3 regions of the Labrys sp. (in: a-proteobacteria) genome follow, and region 2 is predicted to be linked to each of the others. Evidence: predicted binding sites of a transcription regulator. Region 2 holds the regulator's gene; each other region holds the start of a gene.
What was found. The regulator PhoB, encoded in region 2, activates phosphate uptake and scavenging genes when phosphate is short. The targets are predictions, from matches to a motif close to TGTCATNNANCTGTCAT.

Region 1 (6,780 bases), on a different contig from region 2:
TGCCCACCAGCGCCGCAATGTTTCGATCTACGAGACAGCCCTGCGCTCCCATCTCGACGCCGAGACACGGGCCTATTGGGACGGGCGCGACCTGCTTGGCCGCCGCCGCATCGGCTATTTCGGCAAGAATCTCTATCGTTACGGCCTGCTCGGCCGTTTCATCGGCTTGGGACACCTGATCGGGCGGCTGCATCGCATCGATCCGGCCGACCTCCTGGCCGCCCGTGATCTCGCCGAGCAGCGCCGGGTCTTCGACGAGCGCATCGCGCCCCTGTTCGATCGCCCCCATATCAAATGGCTCACCCGCCGGCGGGCCTCGCTCTATGGCCTGGGCATTCCGCCCGAGCAATATGACGCCCTGGCCGGGGCGGCCGCAGACGGGGAAGGCATTGCCGACGTGCTGCGCGAGCGGCTGGAACGCCTCGCCTGCGATTTCGACCTCAAGGACAATTATTTCGCCTGGCAGGCCTTCGGTCGCGGCTACAAACCCGATGGCGACGGGCCGGTGCCACCCTATCTCGAGCAGACGGCCTACGAGGCCGTGCGCGATCGGGCCGATCGCATCGATGTCCGCCACGTCAATTTGATCGACCACCTCAAGGCCCAGCCGGCAGCCAGCCTCGACGCCTATGTGCTGCTCGATGCCCAGGACTGGATGACCGATGTCATCCTCACCAAGCTGTGGAGCGAGATCACCCGGACGGCTCGCCCCGGCGCCCGCGTGATCTTCCGCACCGCCGCCGAGGAAAGCCTGCTGCCAGGCCGAATTCCCGCCGACCTTTTGGCGCGCTGGTCCTACGACCGCGAGCGCTGCCGGGCCTGGACCGCGCGCGACCGCTCCGCCATCTATGGCGGCTTCCATCTCTACGAGCTGCGAGCCCTCCATTGAGCATCCAGATGCAGGCAGGCGACGCCGCGGCGGCGATGAACCGGATCTATCGCCACCAGCGCTACATCTATGATCTCACGCGCAAATATTACCTGCTCGGGCGGGACCACCTGATCGCCTCGCTCAAGCCGGCAGCGGGTGAAACCATTCTCGAAATCGGATGCGGCACCGGCCGCAACCTCATCGCCGTGGCCCGGCGCTATCCCGCCACGGCGCTCAACGGTTTCGACATCTCGACGGCGATGCTCGAAACGGCTCGACACTCGCTGGACCGCAATGGCCTGGCCCGTGTCAGCGTGGCTCAGGCCGATGCCACCCGTTTCTCGCCCGAACAGTTCGGGCGCAAGGGGTTCGAGCGCATCTATATCTCCTACACGCTGTCGATGATCCCGGATTGGCGCGCCGTGCTGGAACGGGCCGTTGCAGCCCTGGAACCGGGCGGTCGCCTCCTCATCGTGGATTTCGGCCAGCAGGGCGGCCTGCCGAGCTGGTTCAAGCGGGTGCTCTTTGCCTGGCTGGCGCGCTTCCACGTCCATCCGATCGCCGCACTGCCCGCAGCACTGGCGGATCTTGCAAGCCGCGAGGGCTTGCAGCTCCGGACCAGGGACCTCTACCGCGGCTACGCGTTCTATGCGGAATTGGCACGGAGACCGGGCAAGCCGATCTCCTGATCGCGCCATGTCTTGGCGCTGGTGCTGGGAGGACGGGAGAAACCCCTCTGCTCCTTTCAGAGCCCCAGCTGATCGCCTCGCCAAGTCTTGCCTCCCGGCCTGGCTAAGGCACGTCTACTTAGCCCGATCGATAGGGCTCGAGCAACTATGCGACCAGGTTGATGGCTCCAGGTCCTTCAGTGCGGATTGACGACCCGTACACCGAGGCGCCTCATCCACGCCTTTCCCAGAAGACAGTGCCCTCGAAGCGGAACGCCTGCTCGCCATGCTGGTTGAGCGCCGAGCTCTGCATGGAGACGATGCCCCATTCGGGGCGGGAAGCGCTCTCCTTCTTGCCCGTGATCTCCACGCTATAGCGCAGCGTATCGCCGGCGCGCACCGGCTTGGCCCAGACCATGTTGCGAAAGCCCGGCGACGGGCCGAGCTTCACCACCGGCTTACCGAGCTGGCGCGCCCGCGCGATCTCGACTTCCTGATGCGCCACCAGGAGCTTCATCCAGACCGCCGCAACCTGCCAGCCCGACGCCACCAGGCCACCAAAATGGCTGGCCTCCGCCGCAGCCTCGTCGACATGAAAGGGCTGGGGATCGTAGAGGGTCGCAAAGCGCTTGATATTCTCGGCCGAAAAGGTGAAAGCGCCGATCTCGTCGGTATCCCCGATGGCAAGATCCTCGAAATATTTCATGCCGCCTGCCTCCGGCCGAACATGATGGAACCGGTCTGGGTGGTCACCACCGTCTTGCCGTCCGCCACAAGTTCGAACAGAAACTTCACCAGGCCCATTTCGGGGCGGCTTCTGGAAGCCCGCGCCTCCAACGTCGTACGGCGAACGCTCAGCGTGACATCCGGGCGTAGCGGCGCCAGCCACTTAACCTCGTCGATGCCGGGGGCGCCCATCGAGGTGGAGTTGAGCATGAAGCCATCGCAATTGAGCCGCATCAAGATGCAGCAGGCATGCCAGCCGGAAGCCGCAAGCCCGCCCAGCATGGTGCTTTTTGCCGCCTCATCATCGAGATGAAACGGCTGGGGGTCATATTCCCTGGCGAAGGCGAGGATGGCCTCACGCGTCAGCCTGTACGAGCCATAAGTGGCGATCTCGCCGACCGGGAAATCTTCGAAATGGAGGGTATCAGCCATGCCCTCAGGATGGACCGATTAGGCCCTCAACGGCAAGAGCCTGATATTTGTCGAGGAAAGCCTCGACCGGGAGCTTGCGGAAGTCCGGCAGGGCGGCCCGCAGCGCTTCATGCGACCAGTCCCACCAGGCCAGGGCCTGCAGGCGATCGGCAATCGCGTCGTCGAAGCGCCGACGAATCGGCCGCGCCGGATTGCCGGCGACGATGGTATAGGCCTCGACGTCGCGGGTGACCACGGCGCCAGCACCCACCACGGCGCCGATGCCGATACGACGTCCTGGCAGCACGATCGCACCATGCCCGATCCAGACATCATGGCCGATATGGACATCATGTTCCCTACGCCAAGCGAAGAAGTCGCTCTCGTCGCTCTCGCCTTCGAAATAGGCCGAGGCGCGATAGCTGAAATGGCTTTGGCTTGCCCGGTCCATCGGGTGATTGCCCGGATTGATGCGCGTATGGGCCGCGATCGAGACGAAACGGCCGACATGGCTGTAGGCGATGTCCGCATCGTTGACGACATAGGAATAATCGCCGAGTTCGACTTCAATCAGGCTGGTCCGCGGTCCCACCTCGGTGTAGCGCCCGAGCCGGCTCGCTGAAACCGAAGCCGTCGGGTCGATGAGAGGCGTGGGGCTGAGCTTAGGCAAGGCAATTCACCGGTCGGAAAGGCTCGTACTTCCCATTCTCCTGCGACAACGCCATGACAAGAACCGGCCGGAGCGCCCGGCCTGTCGCAATTGCCGGCGACATCGGCGGTGGATCGTCACCGAAACATCATTGAACTGCCATCCCTCTGTAATGGCCCGGCGTTACCGACTCCGGAAACCTGCACGAGAAGGGATCTGTTCATGCTGGCGATCAAAGGAGTTTCCAGGCGCTTTGGCGGCAAGACGGCTGTCGCCGATGTGAATCTGGAAATTGCGCCCGGCGCCTTCATCGGTGTGATCGGGCGCTCAGGGGCCGGCAAGTCGACATTGCTGCGCATGCTGAACCGCCTTGTCGACCCGAGCGAGGGTACGATCTCCTTCGATGGCGTCGATGTCACGGCCCTGCGCGGACAGGCCCTGCGGGACTGGCGCGCGCGCTGCGCCATGATCTTCCAGCAGTTCAACCTCATCGGCCGCCTCGACGTGCTCACCAATGTGCTGATGGGCCGCCTTAACAAGGTCTCGACCGCCAGCGCCGTGCTGCAGCTGTGGGGCCTCGAGGACAAGGCCATGGCGCTCGCCGCGCTGGAGCAGTTCGACATCGCCAATCTTGCCGGCCAGCGTGCCGACAGCCTGTCCGGCGGTCAGCAGCAGCGCGTGGCGATCGCCCGCGCCCTGGTGCAGGAACCTTCGATCATCCTGGCGGACGAGCCGATCGCCTCGCTCGACCCGCGCAATACCAAGGTGGTGATGGATGCGCTCTTACGCATCAACAAGCATTTCGGCATCACCGTCATCTGCAATCTCCATTCGCTCGATCTCGCCCGCGGCTATTGCGACCGCCTGATCGGCATGTCCGCCGGTCGGGTGGTGTTCGACGGCGCCCCCGCGGCGCTGACGACAGATGCGGCCCGCGACCTCTACGGCCTGGAGGCCGGCGAAGTGATGGACGCCGATGCCGACACCAAATGGGCAGGCGGTACAAATTCGGCAGGCTTGGCTCGCCCTGCCAGCGTCGCGGCCTGACAGGCCGGCTGCGCATCTTCAAGAGCCACAAGAACACGATATTTCCGACAGGAGAGACCTATGCTTTCGCGCCGCACGCTGCTCGGCCTTGCCGCAGCAGCCATGAGCTTTGCCGCCGGTACTGCCCAGGCCGAGGACTGGAAGGCCCAGTATCCCGAATTGACGCTCGCCGTCATTCCGGCCGAGAACGCCTCCACCACCAATGACCGCTACCAGCCGCTGGCCGACTACATCGCCAAGCAGGTCGGCGTGCCGGTCAAGCTCAACATCGCCAACGACTACGCCGCCGTGATCGAAGCCCAGCGCGCCGGCTTTGCCCAGATCGCCTGGTACGGCCCGGCCTCCTATGCCCGCGCCATCATCACCGGCGTCGCCACCGAGCCGGTCGCCGTGCCGCGCCATAACAATGGCCTCACCGGCTACTACTCGGTGATCTATGTGAAGGCCGACAGCCCCTACAAGACCATCGAGGACCTCAAGGGCAAGAAGCTCGCCCTCGTCGACCCGAACTCGACCTCCGGCAACAATGCGCCGCGCTTCGGCCTGCACAGCCAGGGCATCGACGTGGACAAGTTCTTCTCCTCCGTCGTCTTCGCCGGTAGCCACGACAACGCCGTGCTGGCCCTCGCCCAGGGTACCGCCGACGCTGCTGCGAACAGCTGGAACTCGGAAGACGATTCCAACCTGACCCGCATGCTCAGCCGCGGCATCCTCAAGAAGGATGACGGCACCGCGATGACCAAGGCCGATTTCCGTGTCATCTACAAGACGCCCTTCCTGCCTGAAGGCCCCTATACGGTGCTCGCCTCGCTGCCCGACGATCTGAAGAAGAAGATCGGCGCCGCGCTGATCGACTACGCCAAGAACGACAAGGCCAATTTCGACAAGCTTTCCGATGGCAAGGATCTCGAACTCACGGCGATCAGCGCCAAGGAATATCAGCCGATCGTCGACATGGTGAAGTTCAACGACGCGCTCCGCAAGACCCAGTAAAGCCAGGCACGACCGAAAGAAAGGGCGCGTACCGCAAGGTGCGCGCCCTTTGCGCAGACGGATTTCGCCTTGGACCGCGCTCGCTCGACTTGGCAGGAGGATATAATATTGCCGGCTATCAATAGCCTGCCGGAAGCGCAGGCCCGGGCCTTGCTGAAGGCCTATCAGGCAACCATTGCCGCCAAGAAGCGGCGGATCTGGCTCGCCGTCGCTGTCGGCATCGCCCTCTACGCCCTGTCGGCGCATGTGGCCTCGGTCCGGCCGGGTTTCCTGTGGACGCATATCGGCAACTTCACCTCCTTCTTCAGCCGCATTGCCCCTCCCCTCAGTCTCGGCAACTTCCTCGGCGATGTCAGGGAGTGGTATTGGGGTTTCGGCAAATGGCTGGTGCTGCTCGGCGACACGCTGCTCGTCGCCTATCTCGGCACGCTGCTCGGCGTGCTCGGCGCCTTCGTCCTGTGTTTCATGGCGGCTGCAAACCTGACGCGTAGCCGGCTTCTGCGCGCCGTGGTGCGCCGTTGGCTCGAATTCTGCCGTACGGTTCCCACCATCGTCTTTGCCATGATCTTCCTGATCGCCTTCAAGTCCGGGCCGATGGCCGGCGCCCTGGCACTTGCCATCCACACCATGGGTGCGCTCGGCAAGCTGTTTGCCGAAGTGGTCGAGAATGTCGACATGAAGCCTGTCGAGGGCACAGTCGCCACCGGCGGTTCCTGGCTGGAAAGCATACGCTTTGCGGTGCTGCCCCAGACCCTGCCCAACTTCGCCTCCTATTCCCTGCTCCGCTTCGAAATCAATGTCAGAGAGGCCGGCGTCATGGGCTTCATCGGCGTCGGCGGCATCGGCCAGGAGCTCCTGGTGGCGATCCGCACCTTCGCCTATGCCGATGTCAGCGCCATTCTTTTGATGATCATCGTCACCGTCTTCATCATCGATTTCGCCACCGAGAAGCTGCGCCACCGCCTGATCGGCCAAGAGGCACTCCATTGAACAAGGCGATGCCATGAACAATCGCATCAACGGCCCGGCACCGCGTCCGGCGGGTCCGTTCGCCCCGCTCGGCCCTGAAAAACTCGCCTCCGTGGCGGCCCGCCATCGCGTCCATTTCGAAACCTCCTGGCGGACGCGTTTCCTGGCGGGCGGCGTGATCGCCGTCCTGCTCGCCCTTGCCGTCGTCGCCATGATCCGGCTCGAAGTCACGCCGGATCGGTTCTTCAGCGGCCTTTCGCGGCTCGGCACCTTCGTGGTGCAGATGTTCCCGCCCAATGACGAAGGCAAATTCTGGTTCTTCGTCGAAGCCCTCGCCGAAACGCTCGCCATCGCCTTCGCCGGCACGCTCACCGCGGCCGTGCTGGCCGCGCCTGTGGCCTTCCTGGCGGCCCGCAACGTCATTCCCAATGTCTTCGTCCGGTTCG
Region 2 (6,780 bases):
TGCCGACGGCAAGGCCGTCTACGAATAAGCTGAAACCCCGACCCGGCGCAGTTCTGCGCCGGGTCGTCGTCCCTGATCGAATCACAGGCTGGAACATCGCCATGAGCGCCGTAGCCGACTCCTCGCTGGACGCATCCAACTCGGCCGCAAAGGTCGCGCAGGGTTCTCCCTCGCCCGGGGCCAAGACGGTTCCGGGCGCCAACCTGGATCCCATCTTCAAGGCCGCCCTCTATGGCTGCGGCTCCCTCGTGCTGATCCTGCTCTGCTCGATCGTCGTGCTGCTCTTCTATGGCGGCTGGCCGGCGCTGGCCCATTTCGGGCCGAGCTTCTACTGGTCCACCGCCTGGAACCCCGTCACCGAGAAATTCGGCGCCGGCGTCATGATCTACGGCACGCTGTTCACCGGCATTCTCGCTTTGATCATTGCCTTGCCGATGTCCTTCGGCATCGCCTTCTTCCTCACGGAGATCGCGCCCCAGAGCGTGCGGCGGCCGATCGGCATCGCCATCCAGCTCCTGGCGGCCGTGCCGTCGATCATCTTCGGCATGTGGGGGTCGCTGATCGTGGCGCCGATCCTGGCCCAGACGATCTACCCGCCGATCATCTCCGTCCTCTCGCACGTGCCGGTGCTCGGCTATCTGTTCAAGGGCCCCACCAACGGCGCCGGCATGCTCACGGCCGGCATCATCCTGGCCCTGATGATCATTCCCTTCATCACCGCGATGTTCGTCGAGATCCTCGAATCGGTGCCCGCCATGCTGAAGGAATCGGCCTATGGCGTCGGTGCCACCACCTATGAAGTCTTCCGCAACGTCTCGGTGCCCTATGGCCGCACGGCGCTGGTCGGCGCCGTCATGCTCGGCTTCGGCCGCGCTTTGGGCGAGACGATGGCGGTGACCTTCGTGATCGGCAACGCCAACCGAATATCGGCCTCGCTGTTCTCCTCGGGCGCGACCATCGCCTCCACCATCGCCAACGAATTCCCGGACGCGCCGGCCGGCTCGCTGCGCAGCCAGTCGCTGCTGGAGCTGGGCTTCGTGCTCTTCGTGATTTCCTTCATCGTGCTTGCGATCTCCCGCATGCTCGTGCGCACCAACGCCAAGTAAGGGAGAGCATCATGGCCCATCTCGCCCAAAGCAGCGCCCGTCTCGCCCGCCGCCGCGCCCTCGACTATGCCTACAAGGTCGTCTCGATCAGCTTTGCCGCGATCTCCCTGCTGGCGCTGGCCTGGATCCTGTTCACGCTGCTGCGCGAGGGTCTGCCCTCGCTGACCATGGACCTCTTCACCAAGGACATGGCCGATGGCGGCCTGCGCAATGCCATCGTCGGCTCTCTCGTCATGGTACTGCTCGCCCTCCTGATCGGTGCGCCGATCGGCATCATGGCCGGCACCTTCCTGGCCGAGGCCGGCCGCGGCAGCAAATTCGCCGATGCGGTGCGCTTCATCAACGACATCCTGCTCTCGGCGCCGTCCATCCTGATCGGCCTGTTCGTCTACCAGATGATCGTGGTGGCGACGGGCGGGTTCTCCGGCTGGGCCGGTGTGGTGGCGCTGGCCATCATCATCCTGCCGGTGGTCGTGCGCACCACCGAGGACATGCTGGCGCTGGTGCCGATCAGCCTGCGTGAAGCCGCCTTTGCCCTGGGATCGCCGATGTGGAAGGTCATCACCTTCGTGACCTGGCGCTCGGCTCGCACCGGTATCGTTACCGGCATCCTGCTGGCCCTGGCCCGCGCCGCCGGCGAGACCGCACCGCTGCTGCTCACGGCCTTCGGCAATTCCAACTGGTCGCTCAATCTCGGCAATGCCTTTGCCAGCTTGCCGGCTGCCATCTACCAGCTCGCGCCCTACCCCGATCCCAAGGCCGTCTCGGTGGCCTGGAGCGGCGCCCTCCTCATCACCGCCGGCGTGTTGGCGCTCAATATCCTGACCCGCTTCGTGCTCGCTCCCAAGAAATGAGTGCTCCCATGTCCGCTACCCCCCAAGCCTCCATCGCGGTTGCCGAACGCCCCCTCGCCGATCCAGCCGCCGCCGTGAAGCTCAAGGTCGAGAATCTCGACTTCTATTATGGCGAGAAGCATGCGCTCAAGGCCATCAATCTCGACATGATCGACCGGCAGGTCACCGCCATGATCGGTCCCTCCGGCTGCGGCAAGTCGACTCTGCTGCGCGTGCTCAACCGCATGTACGACCTCTATCCGGGGCAGACCGCCAAGGGCCGCGTGCTGCTCGACGGCCAGAACGTCATCGGCAAGGAGATCGACCCGGCGGTGCTGCGCGCCCGCATCGGCATGGTGTTCCAGAAGCCCACGCCCTTCCCGATGTCGATCTACGACAACATCGCCTTCGGCGTGCGGCTGCATGAATCCATCTCCAAGGCGGAGATGGACCAGCGTGTCGAATGGTGCCTGACCAAGGCCGCCTTGTGGAACGAGGTCAAGGACCGCCTGCACGCTTCAGCCCTAGGCATGTCCGGCGGCCAGCAGCAGCGCCTGTGCATCGCCCGTACCATCGCGGTGAAGCCCGAAGTCGTCCTGCTGGACGAGCCGACCTCCGCGCTCGATCCGATCTCGACCGCCAAGATCGAGGAATTGATCGACGAATTGAAGCGAGACTTCACCATCGTGATCGTCACGCACAATATGCAGCAAGCGGCGCGCTGCGCGGATGTGACGGCCTTCTTCTATCTGGGCGACCTCATCGAAGTCGGCCAGACCAACAAGATGTTCACCACCCCGAACGACAGCCGTACGCAGGATTACATCACCGGCCGCTTCGGCTGATCCCTCGGCCAGCGTCGAATTCATTTGGAGGCGGCATGTCCGACCATATCGTTACATCCTTCGACCAGGAACTGCGCGAGCTGCGCAACATGATCGCCGAAATGGGTGGCTATGCCGAGAAGAGCGTAGCCGACAGCGTCGAAGCCCTGCTCAAGCGCGACACCCAGCGCGCCAAGGCGGTGATCGATCTCGACGCCGCGATCGACAAGTTGCAGCGCCAGGTCGAGGACAGGGCCATCCTGATCATCGCCAAGCGCCAGCCGCTGGCTCTCGACCTGCGCGAGATCGTCTCGGCCCTGCGGGTGGCCAATGACCTCGAGCGGATCGGCGACCTCGGCAAGAATGTCGCCAAGCGCGTGGTGGCCATCCACAGTCACGCCCAGCCGGCCCAGCTCTTCGGCGGTTTCGACCACATGGCCGACCTGGTACTCGAGCAGCTCAAGCAGGTGCTCGACGCCTTCGCCCAACGCAATGTCGAGGAAGCCCTCTCGGTCTGGCGCTCGGACGGCGAGATCGATGCGATGTATACCTCGCTGTTCCGCGAATTGCTGACCTACATGATGGAAGATCCGCGCAATATCGGCTTCTGCACCCATCTGCTGTTCTGCGCCAAGAACATCGAGCGCATCGGTGACCACGCCACCAACATCGCCGAGACGGTCCACTATCTCGTGACCGGTGAATCGCCGGCCGGAGAGCGGCCCAAGGCGGACAACAGCACCGATCTCGTCGACCTTCCTGTGCCGGCTAAATAACAAGGGATAGGCCATGCCTCCCAAGGTTCTGATCGTCGAGGACGAAGAAGCGCTGACCCTGCTGCTGCGCTACAATCTCGAAGCCGAAGGCTATGAGGTGGATAGCGTCGCACGCGGAGACGACGCCGAGATCCGCCTGCGCGAAAGCGTGCCGGACCTGGTTCTGCTCGACTGGATGTTGCCGGGCCTGTCCGGCATCGAATTGTGCCGGCGCATTCGCATGCGGCCGGAAACCGAGCGCCTGCCGGTAATCATGCTCACGGCGCGCGGCGAGGAAACCGAGCGCGTGCGGGGTCTGGCCACCGGCGCCGACGACTATGTCGTCAAGCCCTTCTCCGTGCCCGAGCTCTCGGCGCGCGTGCGTGCCCTGCTGCGCCGGGCCAAGCCCGATCACGTCGCCTCCCTTCTCAAGGCCGGCGACATCTCCCTCGACCGCGAGACCAAGCGCGTCCATCGCGGCAATCGCGAGATCCGCCTCGGCCCGACCGAATTTCGCCTGCTCGAATTCCTGATGCAGGCACCGGGACGCGTCTTCGCGCGCGAGCAGTTGCTCGACAGCGTCTGGGGCCGCGACGTCTATATCGACGAGCGCACGGTCGACGTGCATGTCGGCCGCCTGCGCAAGGCGATGAACCGCACGCGCGAGATCGATCCGATCCGCACCGTGCGCGGTGCCGGCTATTCCTTCGACGAGACCTTCGCCAAGCAATCCTGAGCGCGTTTCGCGGGCATTGCCCGCTCGCTCCGCTTCGCCAAGGCTGCGTTGCGCCCTCACCACGCTCCTACGGGGAGAGGGTTAGGGGGTGCGCGACGTAGAGAGCAAGAGCGGGCGACGATATCCGCCCTCCTCCCTCGCTGCGCAGTCACGCCGCCAAATCCGCCAGGCGTGCCTGCAGATAGCGGCGGATGGCCGGATCGCTCTCCAGGCCGATCGCCCGCAAATAGGCATTGCGGGCCTCCTCCGGTCTGGCGGCCCGCACCAGCAAGTCCGCACGCGCGGCCCAATAGGGCTGGTAATCGACGATGCGTCCGTCACCGGCGACCTCGTCAAGTGCAGCCAGACCAGCCTGCGGCCCCATGAGGCGGGCGAGCGCCACGGCCCGGTTGATGGCGGCCACTGGAGAAGCTGTCAGTAGAACCAGGGCTTCATACAATGTGACGATCGCGGCCCAGTCCGTCGTCGCGCAGATGCGTCGATGGGCATGGGCCGATTGCAGCGCGGCTTCCAGCTGATAGCGGCCGATCTGGCGGACCTGGCCGGCCCGGGCAAGCAAGGCCTCGGCCTCCTCGATCAGCCCCGCATCCCAGAGCGCGGTGTCCTGCTGCTCCAGCGGAATATAATCGCCATCCTGGCCGCGGCGCGCCGCCCGCCGCGCTTCGGCGTGCAGCATCAGGGCCAGCAGTCCGAGCACTTCGGGCTCGCCGGGCAGGAGCGAGGCCAGCAGCCGGCCGAGCCAGATCCCCTCCGTCGACAGATTGCGCTCGCGGGCATGAGCCCCTTCCGGATCGGCCCAGCCTTCGGCATAGACGGCATAAACGGCCTCCAGCACCGCGTCGAGACGGCCGGGCAACTCGTCGGGCTCCGGGATGCGGAAAGGGATGCCGGCTTGCTTGATCTTGGCCTTGGCCCGTACCAGTCTCTGGCTCATCGCCACGGGCGAGACCAGGAAGGCGCTGGCGATCGCGCCGGCATCGAACCCCAATATCACCTGCAGGATCAGGGGAGCACGTACGGTGGCATCGAGGGAGGGATGGGCGCAGGCGAACATCAGGCGCAGGCGCTCATCGGGCACGGCATGCCGCTCGCCCTGCTCCGAGGCGAGGGCCTCGACATGGCGGCTGACCTCGTCCGCCTTTTCGCCGCGCAGCCTGGCGCGGCGGGCCGCATCGATCTGGCGGCGCCGGGCCGCGGTCAGCAGCCAGGCTTCGGGATTGGCGGGCACGCCGCCCGCCGGCCAATGTTCCATGGCCGCAGCAAAGGCGTCGGCCAGGGCATCCTCGGCCCCCGCAATGTCGCCGGAGCGCGCCGCGAGAAGAGCGACGAGCCGGCCATAGCTGCGTCGCGCCACGATTTCGGCAAGCTCGGCCGCGGGGGCTGAAGACACCGGCTCGGGCCGTTCGCTCAATAGTCCTTCGGGTCCCATATCGGCCGGACCTCGATGGTCCCGATGGCGGCGCTCGGGCAGCGCGCCGCCCAGCCGATCGCGGCATCCAGGTCCGGCACGTCGATGATATAGAAGCCGCCGAGCTGCTCGCGTGTGTCGGCGAAGGGCCCGTTGAGCACCTGGGTCTTGCCGTCGGCGATGCGCACGGTGGTGGCCGAAGCCGTCGGGCGCAGGCGACTCCAGGGGCCGAGGGCACCGGCCGACTGGAGCGCCTGCGTATAGGCCTGATAGGCCGCCAGGATCTGCTGCTTGTTGGCGGGATCCGCCTTCAGCATGGCTTCTTCGCTGCTGTAGATCAGAATTGCGAACTGCATGGGTTCCTCCTGTCTCCGCCGGCGCATGATGCGCCGGCATGACAATGACGCGCCATCCCGTTCGCTTTCGACAGCGACAGGAAAATTATGCGCTCGCCTTGGTGAGCTGCTCGATCTCGGCCGAACCAAGATTGAGCTCGGTCGCCTTGATCAGGTCGGAGAGCTGCTCGACGCTGGTGGCGCTGGCGATCGGAGCGACGATACCGGGCCTTGCAATCAGCCAGGCAATGGCGACTTGGGCGGGCGTGGCGTTCTTGGCCTCGGCCACCGCGTCCAGGGCGGCGAGGATGCGCAGGCCACGCTCGTTGAGGTAGGTGCCCATGTCGCCGCCACGCGCATTGCTCTTGGCGAAATCGGCTTCGCTGCGATATTTGCCGGACAGGAAGCCCTTGGCCAGCGAGAAATAGCTGGTCACGCCAATCTCGTTCTTGAGACAGAAAGCCTCGAGCTCGCGCTCATAACCGGAGCGATCATAGAGATTATATTGCGTCTGCAGGTTCTCGAAACGCGGCCACATCTCCTTGGTGCTGATCGCCAGCGCCTTGAACATGGTATTGGCGCTATGATTGGAATTACCGATCACCCGCACCTTGCCGTCCTTGACCAGCTCGGCATAGATGCCCAGCGTTTCCTCGAGTTCGACCTCCGGATCCTCCCAATGGGAGAGATAGAGGTCGATATAGTCGGTCTGCAGGCGCTTGAGCGAGTCCTCCACCGCCTGGACGATGTAGTCGCGCGACAGGCCCTTCTTGCCCGGCCCCA
Region 3 (6,780 bases), on a different contig from region 2:
AATTGCGCTTCCTGGAGGTCGACGCCGCCCAGACGCCGCGCTCCCTCGACGATGTCGATGCCGCAGCCGTCAATGCCAATTATGCCGTCACTGCGGGCCTCGACCCGACCAGGCAGGCCTTGATCCTGGAAGAACTCAAGCCGCAATACACCAATCTGATTGCCGTGCGTGCCGCGGACAAGGACAAGCCCTGGGTGCCGCTCCTGGCGCAATCCTATCGCTCGCCCGAGGTCCGGGACTTCGTCCTGGCCAAATATAAGGGCGCCTATGTGCCGACCTGGTGAGCCCCGGGTATCGCAGGGCAGGGTTTCGTTCTTCCGAACGCACCCCGCCGGCGCTTCCAGAGGCTGCGAAGTCTATGGCTTCTTGTCCTGCAGGCCGTAGCTCTTGAAGCCCTCGACCACCTGCGCGATCTCGCTGTCGGGCAGGATGTTCGCGCCGCCGATCTGAAGGGCGTGGTAATATTGCTTGGCCAGGGTTTCGAGCTCATGGGCCAGCCACATTGCCTTGTCGAGGCTGGAGCCGACGGCGATCATGCCGTGATTGGCGAGCAGGCAGCCATTGCGGCCCTCCAGGGCCTCGAGGGCGAAGCGCGACAATTCCTCCGAGCCGTAGCGGGCATAGGGCGCACAGCGTATGTCGGGCCCACCAAAGGCCGCGATCATGTAGTGGATGGCCGGGATCGGCTTATGGGCAATGGCGAGGATGGTGGACCAGGTGGCGTGGGTATGCACCACGGCCCCAGCATCCGGGCGGCCCTTGAGGATATCGAAATGGAAGCGCCATTCCACCGAGGGTTTCAGCGGCCCTTCCCAGGCGCCATACTCGCCCTCGAAGGGCATGGCGGCGATCATCTCCGGCTCCATCTCGTGATAGGGAATGGCCGAAGGCGTGATCAGCATGCGGTCGCCGCAGCGGGCCGAAATATTGCCGGAGGTGCCTTGGTTGAGGCCGTTGGCATTCATCCAGCGGCATTTGTCGATGATGGCGCGGCGCAGGTCGAGTTCGTCTTTGCGCGGATCGTCTTGGCTCATATTGGATCTTCCGGATTCGAGGCTGTGCCATCGATGCGGAAGAAGGGCCGGGGGTGGCAAGCCCAAATCGTCGAATGAGCGATATTGAGCGCGGGAAGCCGGCCGGTCTCGCTCCATCACATGGAGCTGAGGAGACCGGCACACCAACCCGGTGCTCCCAGGCTGAAGGCGCCTGAGCGGGCGGGCCCGAAGACCCGCCTTCCCGATCAGCGGCGGCGCATATTGCCGCCACCGCGCTGCGGCGGACGGGGCCCGGACGACGCACGCTCGTCCTTGTGGCGGAAGATGATACGTCCCTTGTCGAGGTCGTAGGGCGACATCTCGACGGTGACGCGGTCGCCCTCGATGGTCTTGATGCGGTTCTTCTTCATCTTGCCGGCCGTGTAGGCGATCATCTCGTGGCCATTGTCGAGCTTCACGCGGAAACGGGCGTCCGGCAACACTTCGGAAACCTCGCCTTCAAATTCCATCAGTTCTTCTTTTGCCATGTGCAGGTCCTATTGAGGGAATGAAAAGGCCGCGCCCTCAGGCGGCGCGACGCTGATTGTTGCGGCCACCCGGACGGCGCGAACGCCCCGAACGCGGCTGGCCTGAATGAGACTTTTCCTGCTGCCCGTTGTTGTTCCGGGGCTTGCCGTTCGGCTTGCCCTGATGCGGGTGGCGGGGACCACGTTCGCCGTGCTTCTGATCGGCTTCGAGCCCCTGCACCGGAGCGGCCACCATCAGCGGCTTCTTGGTCAGGCGTTCGATCGCCTTGAGCTCGTCGCGCTCATTGGGATCGCAGAACGAATAGGCGATGCCGCTGCGCCCGGCGCGGGCGGTGCGGCCGATACGGTGCACATAGCTTTCCGCATCCACCGGCATCTCGAAATTGATGACATGGGTGATGTCGTCGACATCGATGCCGCGGGCGGCGATGTCGGTCGCCACCAGGATGCGCGTGGAACCCGAGCGGAAATCCTCCAGCGCCTTCTGGCGGGCATTCTGCGACTTGTTGCCGTGGATCGCCGCCGAGGGAATGCCGGCCTTGTCGAGATGGCCCGAAACGCGGTTGGCGCCGTGCTTGGTGCGGGTGAAGACGATGACGCGGCTCATCGCCGGATCATTGAGCAGGTGCAGGAGCAGCGAGCGCTTCACCGAGGCCGGCACGTGGTAGACATGCTGGTCGATCTTGTCGACCGTCACCACTTCCGGCGTCACTTCCACATGCACCGGGTTGAGGAGAATCTCCTCGCCGAGCTTCTTGATCGTCTTCGGCATGGTGGCCGAGAACAGCAAGGACTGGCGCTCCAGCGGCGTCTCATCGACGATCTTGAGCACGTCGCGCGAGAAGCCCATATCGAGCATGCGGTCGGCCTCGTCCAGCACCAGGATCTCCACCTTGTCGAGGCGGACCTTGCGCTGCTGCTGCAGGTCGAGCAGGCGGCCGGGCGTGGCGACCAGGATGTCGACGCCGTCGGCGAGCGCCTTGACCTGCGGGCCCTGGCTGACGCCGCCGAAGATCACTGCAATGCGAAAGCCCATATGCACGCCATAGGTGCGGAAGCTCTCGTCGATCTGGATGGCGAGCTCACGCGTCGGCGCCAGGATGAGGGCGCGCACGCCCTTGGGGCCGGCGCCATGGCGCGACTTCGACAGGCGCTGCAGGATCGGCAGCGCAAAGGCGGCCGTCTTGCCGGTGCCTGTCTGCGCCAGGCCCATCATGTCGCGCCCTTCGAGGAGAGCGGGAATCGCCTTGTGCTGGATCGGGGTGGGGTTCTGGTAGTCGGCGGCGTCAAGCGCACGCAAAAGCGGCTCGGCAAGGCCGAGCGCTGCAAAAGTTACTTCGGAAGTCACATCAAATCCTTCATGCCACGCTCGTCGATCGGACGGCAGCGCGGCCACCGTCCGGGTCCGCGATCACAGCCCGTCTTCAGCCGCAATGGCATGATGAAACGGTACGGCGATATCGCGACCCACGCGCGGATGGGAGCAGCGGAATGTTGTTGGGGACGGCCGGGGATGAGGCGCTGCTTCTCAAAAAGCCAAAAACCAGCGCGCCGCGCGAACCCCCGAGCGGTCGTTACACGCGGTTGCTGCGCTTTTTGCAGCGCAAAGTCAAGGAAAAAGCAAACAAACGCCGTATCGCATGAACATTCGAGCCAGGCAAAACGCCTTTCTCGCAATTGTGGGCGTTCCTGCCTGCCCTTCCCTCCCCGAGGACCGCACAAAACAAGGGCCAATGCCCGCTTGCAACCATTTGCCCCGCAGACGATCGAGCCTATAGATGGGAACCGCGTTTATCGCCTCATCGCGACTTCACGATGCTGCCTCTCAAAGCCCTGGTCCCGGCCTTCCTGGCGCTTCATCCGCACGGTCCCGCCAGCCCTCTCGACTGGAAGGCCTGCCGCCAGGGTGCGCCTGACCGCGTCATCATCGCCTGCACCTCGATCGTGGATCTCAGCGGCGTCAACGACGCGGCCAGGGCTGTCGCCCTGATCGCGCGCGGCAGTGCTTATGCCGCGAAGAAGCAGCCGGCCCGGGCTCTGGAGGATCTGCGCCAGGCCACGCTGCTCGATCCACGCAATCCCGACGGATTCTACGCCCTTGCCGGGCTCTATGGACGCCAGGGCGATCTCGAACAGGCCATCCTCGCCTATGACAGCGTGATCCGGCTCAATCCCAAGCATGTGCTGGCCCTGACCTCGCGGGGCTATGCGCGGGCCAGCCGCCGGGAGTTCGATCTCGCCATCGCCGACTATGACCGTGCGCTGAAGTTCAATCCGCGCCATGCCGAAGCGCTGCGCCTGCGCGGTGCCGTCCACGGCCTCATGGGCGACGATGCCGGCGCCATCGCCGATCTCGACCAGGCCATCGGGCTCGACGGCAGCAATGCGCTGGCCTTTCTCAACCGGGCAGGCGCCTATCGCAAACGTGGCGATTTCGAACGTGCGCTGGCCGACTACGATCGTGCCCTGCAGCTCAAGCCCGGCCTGCCGCAAGCCATCGCGGGGCGCAAGCTGGCCCTCGAGCGCCTACGGAACTGAGAGCGTCCAAGCTGCGAATTTCGTCCCCCGGCCCTCTAACGCAACGTCATGGACATTCCCTAACGTTGCTGTTCATATACGCTCAGATTCTTTCGAGCGTGACTCGGGACCCTGCGGCGGATGAAGGAGGGCTTCGCCGTACTCCCGGTAGGTGCCACCGAGATGCAAGGGCGTTCCGTCAGCATGTCCGAATCCGAAACCACGCCAGCCGATGCCGGCCCGGCAAAGTCCGACGACCGGGACCTCGACAGGGTCATCGCCGAGTTCAGCCAGACCATCGATCGCAAGCCCGACGCCGTCGACACCTTGTACGAACGGGCTCTCGCCTATCACCACAAACGGGCCTTCCCCCAGGCGATCGCCGATTATGACAGGGTAATCGCGCTCGACTCCGGCCATGCCGATGCCCTCTTCAAGCGCAGCATCGTGCATCGCCAGCTCGGCGCCTTCGACAAGGCCACTGCCGATTTCGACCGGGCCGTACAGCTGCTCTGGCGCCGGCAGGTGTTTTCCCCCGCGAAAGAGGCCTGATGGGGCCCTCTTCTTCCGTACCCGCGGCGCCAGATTAACATTTTGTCATCTAAGCTTCACGAACCCCGCCTAAGGGTCGCCAGACCATGGAAACACGGGGGTGTTTTGGAGATGACGGACGTTACATCGGGCCAAAGAAGCGGTCATCCGCTCGACAGGCCAAGCTCTCTCGGCAACCTGCCCAATATCGTGATCGCCTTGATCCTGCTCGGGGGCCTGGGCTATGTCTGCTACGCGCTGGTCGCCGATCTTACCGGCGCGGTGGCCGTGCCCTGGATCCTGCTCGGCCTCGCCTTGCTGATTGCGCTCGGCTTCGAATTCGTCAACGGCTTCCACGATACCGCCAATGCGGTGGCGACGGTGATCTACACCCATTCGCTTCCCGCTGAATTCGCGGTGATCTGGTCGGGCTTCTTCAACTTCCTCGGCGTGCTCACGGCGAGCGGTGCGGTGGCCTTCGGCATCATCTCGCTGCTGCCGGTAGAACTGATCATGCAGGTCGGTTCGAGTGCGGGCCTGGCGATGGTGTTCGCACTTCTGATCGCCGCCATCGTCTGGAACCTCGGCACCTGGTATTTCGGCCTGCCGGCCTCGAGCTCGCACACCATGGTCGGTTCGATCATCGGCGTCGGCCTCGCCAACCAGTTCCTGGCGCCGGCGGGCTCCGCCACCAGCGGCGTCGACTGGTCCCAGGCCAAGAATATCGGCCTGTCGCTGCTGATCTCGCCTCTGTTCGGCTTCTTCCTGGCCGGCGCCCTGCTGCTCCTGATGAAAACCGTGGTGCGCAACAAGGCCCTCTATGTCGAGCCGAAGGGCAACAACCCGCCACCGCTCTGGATCCGTGGCCTGCTGATCCTCACCTGCACGCTGGTCAGCTTCTTCCATGGCTCCAATGACGGCCAGAAGGGCATGGGCCTGATCATGCTGATCCTGATCGGCGTGGTGCCCACCGCCTTCGCCCTCAATCGTACGCCCCACATCAACTATCTCGAGACCTACAAGGCTGCGTCGGCCGCAGCCGGTTCGGTGCTGGGCAACTACATCAAGCCGGGCGTGACGGTTGCTCCTGCCGATGCCAAGGCCAAGGTCGCCGAGGCGGTGCGCACGCGCAACTGGAGCGACGAGACGACGCCGGCCCTGAAGATCTTCATCGAACAGACCACCTCCCAGCTCTCGCCCTACGGCTCGGCCGCGGCGGTGCCCGCGGGACTGGTCTCCAACACCCGCAACGACATGTATCTGATCGGCGAAGCCCTCAAGCTGATCGATTCCAAGAAGCTGCTGCCGGTGTCGGATGCCGATCTGAAGACGATCAAGACCTATCACGTGGCCACCGACAACACGACCAAGTTCATCCCGACCTGGGTGAAGGTCGCCATCGCCCTGGCCCTCGGCCTCGGCACCATGGTGGGCTGGAAGCGCATCGTGGTGACTGTCGGCGAGAAGATCGGCAAGACCCACCTGACCTATGGCCAGGGTGCCTCGGCCGAGATCGTCGCGGCCGCGACGATCGGCGCTGCCGACTATCTCGGCCTGCCGGTCTCCACCACCCATGTGCTGTCGTCGGGTGTCGCCGGCACCATGGCGGCCAATGGCACGGGGCTGCAGATGTCGACAGTCCGCAACCTGATCATGGCCTGGGTGCTTACCCTGCCCGCTTCGATGGCCCTGTCCTTCGTGCTCTTCGTGGTGCTACGCCAGATCATCTAAAGCGGCGCATCCCGTTCGCTGGAATGGCCGCCTTCGGGCGGCCATTTCTTTTTAGACCGACGACATCGCCGCGCGGAAAGCGCGGACCATTTCGACTTGGGTCTGGCGCCGCCCGCCCACCGCAAAGCCGAGGCGAATGGCATCGGCGCTCCAGGGTTCCCCGGCAGCCGAACAGGAGCTGTGCACTTCGACAACGGGCAGGGCCGCCAGCAGCGCGGCAATATTGGCCGGCGTCAATCCCGAGCCCGGCATGATGCCGATGCGGCCGCCGGCTGCCCGATGCAGGCGCACCAATTCGTCCAGCCCCGCGGATGCGGTCAGCGCCCCTCCCGACGTCAGAATGCGCTCGAAGCCGAGCGCGATGGCCGTCTCCAGCGCCGCATGCCGGTCCGGCACCAGATCGAAGGCGCGATGCAGCGTGCTGCCGAGCTCTCGCGCCTGTCCGCGCAAGCGCGTCAGCAGGGCCTCGTCGAGCCTGC

Region 1: phnC (phosphonate ABC transporter ATP-binding protein) is a predicted target of PhoB. The motif match lies at 3,389-3,405, and genes of this name have one in related genera.
Region 3: QM672_RS28865 (inorganic phosphate transporter) is a predicted target of PhoB. The motif match lies at 4,635-4,651, and genes of this name have one in related genera.

What each region holds. Positions count from the first base shown of each region.
Region 1 covers NZ_JASGFM010000014.1:16,845-23,624, forward strand. Annotated here, with positions in the region: gene QM672_RS14425 (DUF3419 family protein) at 1-889, shown strand, start outside; gene QM672_RS14430 (class I SAM-dependent methyltransferase) at 898-1,560, shown strand; gene QM672_RS14435 (MaoC family dehydratase) at 1,772-2,245, opposite strand; gene QM672_RS14440 (MaoC family dehydratase) at 2,242-2,697, opposite strand; gene QM672_RS14445 (chloramphenicol acetyltransferase) at 2,702-3,352, opposite strand; gene phnC (phosphonate ABC transporter ATP-binding protein) at 3,548-4,372, shown strand; gene phnD (phosphonate ABC transporter substrate-binding protein) at 4,433-5,365, shown strand; gene phnE (phosphonate ABC transporter, permease protein PhnE) at 5,471-6,355, shown strand; gene phnE (phosphonate ABC transporter, permease protein PhnE) at 6,369-6,780, shown strand, end outside.
Region 2 covers NZ_JASGFM010000055.1:20,861-27,640, reverse strand. Annotated here, with positions in the region: gene pstS (phosphate ABC transporter substrate-binding protein PstS) at 1-28, shown strand, start outside; gene pstC (phosphate ABC transporter permease subunit PstC) at 102-1,106, shown strand; gene pstA (phosphate ABC transporter permease PstA) at 1,118-1,960, shown strand; gene pstB (phosphate ABC transporter ATP-binding protein PstB) at 1,957-2,784, shown strand; gene phoU (phosphate signaling complex protein PhoU) at 2,820-3,539, shown strand; gene phoB (phosphate regulon transcriptional regulator PhoB) at 3,553-4,254, shown strand; gene QM672_RS29855 (RNA polymerase sigma factor) at 4,403-5,665, opposite strand; gene QM672_RS29850 (YciI family protein) at 5,662-6,018, opposite strand; gene QM672_RS29845 (aldo/keto reductase) at 6,104-6,780, opposite strand, start outside.
Region 3 covers NZ_JASGFM010000050.1:10,790-17,569, reverse strand. Annotated here, with positions in the region: gene QM672_RS28900 (MetQ/NlpA family ABC transporter substrate-binding protein) at 1-284, shown strand, start outside; gene QM672_RS28895 (class II aldolase/adducin family protein) at 357-1,034, opposite strand; gene infA (translation initiation factor IF-1) at 1,241-1,522, opposite strand; gene QM672_RS28885 (DEAD/DEAH box helicase) at 1,560-2,870, opposite strand; gene QM672_RS28880 (hypothetical protein) at 3,014-3,166, shown strand; gene QM672_RS28875 (tetratricopeptide repeat protein) at 3,338-4,060, shown strand; gene QM672_RS28870 (tetratricopeptide repeat protein) at 4,244-4,591, shown strand; gene QM672_RS28865 (inorganic phosphate transporter) at 4,703-6,301, shown strand; gene QM672_RS28860 (copper homeostasis protein CutC) at 6,353-6,780, opposite strand, start outside.